DNA from 2 places in the Flavobacterium pygoscelis genome. Region 2 is predicted to be linked to the other one. Evidence: riboswitches for the same ligand, from Rfam matches in the RefSeq annotation. Region 2 holds a riboswitch; the other holds the start of a gene.

Region 1 (3,213 bases), on a different contig from region 2:
AATTTGTTTGTCCGGCATTTCCTTTTACTCCAACTACAGAACTCATATTAATGATAGATCCCGCACGTTTTTTAAGAAAAGTTTTCTGAATTGCTTTTGTCATGTTGAAAACTGATTTCAAGTTTACATCCATTACTTGGTCAAAATCTTGTTCAGACATACGCATTAACAAATTATCTTTGGTAATTCCGGCGTTGTTAATCAAAATATCTACTGTTCCAAACTCAGCATTAACCGCATCAACAAGCGTTTGCGCTTCATTAAAATCAGCTGCGTTAGATTGATACCCTTTCGCTTTAATTCCAAGTGCATTCAATTCATTTTCTAATGCCATAGCTGATTCTACAGATGAACTGTAAGTAAAAGCAATATTTGCTCCGTGTTTTGCAAAAACTTCTGCAATTCCTTTACCTATTCCACGACTTGCGCCTGTAATTATAGCTACTTTTCCTTCTAGTAATTTCATATTCAAAACTTATTTTAATTTTTATTTGAAGCTATTCCTGCTATCCGCTACAATCTTTTATTTTTTTAAACAAAAAAATAAAAGGATTTCCACTTCTATCAGGGCTATCTTATATCTGTCAAATATAGAATATTTACTTTTTTAAAAAAAATACAAAACCATATACATTAATAAAAATACTAGCTTTTAAATTTTAATAATTCGATTCACCCATTTATCCCAAAAATTAGCATAAATAGCGATTAATGTAAAAACAAATAAGAACAAATGATACCAAGCATTACTAATCAAATCTAAAAAGTTCAGCTTTCCATCTGCAAAGCTTAATATCAAAAGTACTTGAGCTCCATAAGGTAATATTCCTTGAATAACACAAGAAAAAATATCAAGTATAGTCGCGGTTTTCTTTGCACTCAAATTGTATTCATCATTAATTTCTTTTGCAATACTTCCTGTAATCACAATAGAAACGGTGTTATTAGCGATTGCTAAATTGGTTAATCCAACTAAAACACCAATTCCTGTCTGCGCCGATTTCTTACTCTTTATTCGCTTTTTAACTTGATATAAAACGTAATCAATTCCGCCCGCTTTATCAACCATCGCAGCTAAACCACCTGAAAGCATAGAAAGTAAGAATATTTCTGTCATACTGGTAAAACCTTCATATATTTTTTGGGTAAAAACCATAAGCGTAAAATTACCACCAAAATAACCTATAATTCCCGCTAACAATGTTCCTATAATTAACGTAGAAAACACATTAATTCCAGAAACTGCTAATACAATAACGAGTATATAGGGTATGATAGCAATCCAATTAAAATCAGTTTTAGGTATGGCAACGGAAACAATTTCTGAGTTTAAACCCAAATAGAAAAATACTGCAATTGTAATTATAGCAGCTGGAAAAGCAATAAATAAATTAATTTTAAACTTGTCTTTGAGTTTACAACCTAAAGATTGTGTTGCCGCAATAGTGGTGTCCGAAATCATAGAGAGATTGTCTCCTAACATAGAACCACCCAATAATGCACCCGAAATCAAAGGTAATGAAGCACCACTTTTATCCGCTAAACTCACTGCTATAGGACCAATTGCAACAATTGCCCCAACAGAAGTACCAGTCGCAGTAGATAAAAATGCGGCAATCAAAAAAATACCTAAAGGAAAATAAGCAACATCAATATTGTTTATTCCCAAATTTACAACAGCATCTACTCCACCAGTAGCTTTACTCACTACAGCAAAAGCACCCGCAAGTAAATATATAAGACACATCGTCATTATTTTACTTTCACCACAACCAGCAATCAGCGTATTCACTTTATCTTCTGTAGAAGATTTAAAAAGTAGGAAAGCCGCAACTATTCCAATTAAAACAGCAATTGGAGACGGGAAAGCATAAAAATCATCTAGCCAAATACCAACTCCTAAAAAAGTAGCAATAAAAATAAATAAAGGAATTAATGCGAATGGATTACCATTATTTTTACCTTGTTTAGTCATAATCATTTTTTAAATTAAAGGGTTATGACGAAAAACAAAAAAGCAAAACAGGAATAAAAAAACAACATTTTTTCCAAAGGATTTGGCTTATCGTTTTAGCACCTTGCTCGTTGTTGCAGGTTGCTATCTCTATTAAGAGATTCGTGATAACGGGGGCAAAAATAGTACTTATTTTTTTATATAAACAAATAAAAATACTATTTATGAATTTAAAACAAAAAAAAGACCTTACCAAAGTAAAGTCTTTCAATTGTATTAGTATAGAAATAACTTAAAAAGCTACATTCCATTTTGGCAATCTTCCATTTTCATCTAAGAAATTTTGTAAAACTTGTGCTTCTACAAATGTTGGAATTACTTTAGAATCATTATTAAAAGTCTCATACCAAACTACTTCAAGTGTGCTAATATCTTCTTTCTTCATTTGTGCTGGCCAAGAATATTTTCTTCCTGTTTTAGCGAATTGGTGTCCTTCGACTATTTTGTCATTCAAACCACCATTTTTAATTTTCAAAGTTCCGTCATTTTGAACAGTTCCAGTAGAACCAACCATAATTAACTCTTTTACTTCACCAACTGCATAAACTAAAAACACACCAGATCCTTCAGATGCATTGCAAACTTCTGCTAAACTATCTTCTGCTGTAAATGAAAACTGATTGGTAACTTTGAATTTTTCTAACTCCTTGTACATATATTATATTTTTATTTGAAATGGTCTTCCTAGATAAAACTCACAAAAATCTGAAAAGTTATCTAGACCATTCGTTTACATTTTTTATTTATCAAAAATAAATCTATTAAACACTATTTTTAATAAAGTGCAAAGGTATTCTTTAATTCCATTCAATAATAAAAAAGCCCCACAAAATGTGAGGCTTTTAATTTTTTTTATAAATATAAAAGATTATCCTAAAACTTCTTTTACTTTTTTACCAATTTCAGCTGGAGAATCTACTACGTGAATACCACATTCTCTCATAATTTGTTTTTTAGCTTCAGCCGTATCATCAGATCCACCAACAATTGCACCTGCATGTCCCATTGTACGTCCTGCTGGAGCAGTTACTCCTGCGATGAAACCTACAACTGGTTTACGGTTTCCATCAGCTTTAATCCAATGAGCAGCATCCGCTTCTAATTGTCCACCGATTTCACCAATCATTACGATACATTCTGTTTCTGGGTCATTCATCAATAACTCTACTGCTTCTTTTGTTGTAGTTCCAATGATTGGA
Region 2 (3,213 bases):
CTGCTATCCCTCACGCGGTTTTGTGTGAATACCGCATTCTGTTGTTCATTCCTGCAAGGTTTATATAACCTTGTAGGTATTGGTTTATTAAGTCTACTTATGTTTTATACCTACGAGGTTTAAAAAATCTTGCAGGATCAGCTCTATTTTAACTACAAGCTTTAAAAAAATTTGTAGGATAAGCTCTGTTTTATACCTACAAGGTTTAAAAAACCTTGCAGGATCAGCTCAATACTTTTTGAGTTTTAAACAAAAGAGAAATCTTCATTATGTGATTGCTTCGTTTCTGGCAATGACATTTTACATCACCGCCGTCGAAACTCTTGGCTTATAATTCTTTGCAATATCTGCGATTAACTTGATGTGGGCTGGGGTTGTTCCGCAACAACCACCTATGATGTTTACTAAATTATCGTCTAAATAGGTTTTGATTTGCGCTTGCATTTCCTCTGGCGTTTCATCGTATTCTCCAAAAGCATTTGGCAATCCTGCATTAGGATGTGCCGAAACATTAAATGAAGTATTGTGTGAAAGGGTTTTTAAATAAGGCTTTAACAAATCGGCACCAAGGGCACAATTAAAACCTACACTTAACAATGGAATGTGTGAAACTGAAACTAAGAAAGCTTCGACCGTTTGCCCAGAAAGTGTTCTTCCGGAAGCATCGGTAATGGTTCCAGAAACCATGATAGGAATATCAATATTGCGTTCGTCTTTCACTTCTTCGATAGCGAAAAGCGCCGCTTTAGCATTTAAAGTATCAAAAATAGTTTCGACTAATAATAAATCGCAACCGCCATCCATCAAAGCTTCTACTTGTTGTTTGTATGCCACGCGCAAATCATCAAAAGTTACGGCTCTATATCCAGGATCATTTACATCTGGTGACATGCTTGCTGTTCTGTTGGTTGGCCCTATAGAACCGGCTACAAAACGCGGTTTTTCTGGATTTTTTGCCGTGAATTCGTCAGCTACTTCTCGAGCAATTTTTGCAGATTGAAAATTCATTTCGTAAACCAAATCTTCGAGATGGTAATCGGCCATTCCGATTGTGGTACTCGAGAAGGTATTGGTTTCAATAATATCGGCTCCTGCTTCAAAGTATTTAGCATGAACTTCTCTAATCGCTTTGGGTTGGGTTAGCGACAGTAAATCATTATTTCCTTTTAGTGAATGTGGAAAATCTTTGAAACGCACTCCACGAAAATCTTCTTCGGAGAAATTATAACGTTGCAACATGGTTCCCATGGCTCCATCTAAAATAAGAATTCTCTCTTTTATTGCCGTTTGAATGTTTGACATAATAGTTTCAGTTCTTGAAAATCTTTTTTTAGGAGATTTTTACTTTTGATTAATATTTACAAAAGTTCACTATAATGGCTTTTTAGCCCTGATGGAAGCGGTATCCTTTTATTCTGGGGTTCAGAATAAAAGATATAGCGTACAGCAGGAAGAATATTGGCAAAAAAAGCACCAATAATCCGCTCAAAAAGGATATTAAAATGTTGTCAAGAAAAGGTTGGGGAAATACTAAGTGTGTATTCGTGTGTTATCTATCCACATATTTTGTGGTAGAATGTAGCACCTTCTTTATAAAATAAAGGGTTGCTAAGGTTTCATTGGGTCTTTCCCTCCGCCTTTCGTGATAACTTTCAATAAATATAGGAACACTGCAAAGTAAAGACATAGCGTTACTACTTGCAAGTAATAACGCTATATTTTTTAACTATTTTTTGGTAAATTGTTAAACTATTGCTTTTACCACAGCTTTTGGCGCTTCCTTACGAGTACCATCAAATCCGTCAACACCGCTAACGGTAGTGTATTTTAGCACATATTTCTTACCTGGATTAATGATTTGGTAAGCAGCTTGACACATTAAAGTAGCTTCATGAAAACCACAAAGGATTAATTTGAGTTTTCCTGGATAGGTATTTACGTCACCAATGGCAAAAATACCAGGAATATTGGTTTGATAATCTAACGCATTATTTACTTTAATCGCATTTTTTTCTATTTCTAATCCCCAATCTCCAATAGGACCTAATTTGGGCGTAAGACCAAAAAGAGGAATAAAATAATCTGTTTCGATGGTTCTTGTCGCACCATTTTCTTCGAGCACAATTGATTCTATGCGCTCTGCGCCATTGATACCAATAACCTCAGCTGGAGTAATTAATCTAATTTTTCCTGCTGTTTTTAACTCCTGTACTTTATCAACAGAATCTAATGCTCCTCTAAATTCATTTCTTCTGTGCACTAAAGTTACCTCTGAAGCTATATTAGATAAGAAAATACTCCAGTCTAATGCAGAATCTCCACCACCAGCAATTACAACTTTCTTGTCTCTGAATTTTTCTGGATTTTTGATAAAATACTTGATTCCTTTGTCTTCATAAAAATCAATTCCATCAATAAGAGGTTTTCTTGGCTCAAAACTTCCTAATCCGCCTGCAATTGCAATAACAGGAGCATGAAATTGTGTTCCTTTATTAGAGGTAACTATAAAAGTTCCGTCCTCTTGCTTATCTATTGTTTCTGCTCGTTCTCCTAGCGTAAATCCTGGTTCAAATTGCTTGATTTGTTCCATTAAATTATCAACTAAATCTCCCGCTAAAACTTCTGGAAATCCTGGGATATCGTATATTGGTTTTTTAGGGTACAACTCTGAAAGTTGCCCTCCTGCTTGTGGTAAAGCATCTAATATATGGCATTTTAATTTTAACAAACCGGCTTCAAAAACAGCAAATAAACCTGTTGGACCAGCTCCTATTATAAGAATATCAGTTTTAATCATTATGTTACTATTTATAGTCATTTTATGAGTTTACAAAGAAACGAATATTTGTTTCTCCTTTTTATGATTTTTATCATTCCTTTAAATTTAAAAGAACTTTTTATATATTTTTTAACGTTTCGGTAATCTTATTCATTTTTTCGACTTTTTCTTCAAAGTTTCCTTTCAAAGTTTTCCGATATTCATTTAAGTTCAATACCATTTTATTAATATCATCTGGAAGTACTTCTTCAAAAAACTCACGTAGTCTTTTGGCCGTAGTTGGGGATTTTCCGTTAGTTGATATAGCAATTTTCACATTCCCTTTTGTAACAATACCACCCAAATAATAATCGCATAAATCAGGCGTATCAGCTATATTACAAATCAAAAATCTTTTTCGAGACAAGTCGTAAATTTTTTTATTTATCTCTAAA

What was found. A riboswitch is a leader RNA that binds a small molecule or an ion and turns the genes downstream of it on or off. The one in region 2 is predicted to bind S-adenosylmethionine.
Region 1: another riboswitch for S-adenosylmethionine. It lies ahead of MW871_RS12095 (Na+/H+ antiporter NhaC family protein); the one in region 2 lies ahead of MW871_RS13395 (homocysteine S-methyltransferase family protein).

What each region holds. Positions count from the first base shown of each region.
Region 1 is NZ_JALNUB010000007.1:80,930-84,142, reverse strand. Features, by position in the region: gene fabG (3-oxoacyl-[acyl-carrier-protein] reductase) at 1-466, opposite strand, end outside; gene MW871_RS12095 (Na+/H+ antiporter NhaC family protein) at 653-1,975, opposite strand; SAM-I-IV-variant riboswitch at 2,033-2,130, opposite strand; gene MW871_RS12090 (hypothetical protein) at 2,247-2,669, opposite strand; gene sucD (succinate--CoA ligase subunit alpha) at 2,883-3,213, opposite strand, start outside.
Region 2 is NZ_JALNUB010000008.1:148,548-151,760, reverse strand. Features, by position in the region: gene MW871_RS13395 (homocysteine S-methyltransferase family protein) at 301-1,302, opposite strand; SAM riboswitch class I at 1,547-1,652, opposite strand; gene MW871_RS13390 (NAD(P)/FAD-dependent oxidoreductase) at 1,745-2,797, opposite strand; gene MW871_RS13385 (precorrin-2 dehydrogenase/sirohydrochlorin ferrochelatase family protein) at 2,898-3,213, opposite strand, start outside.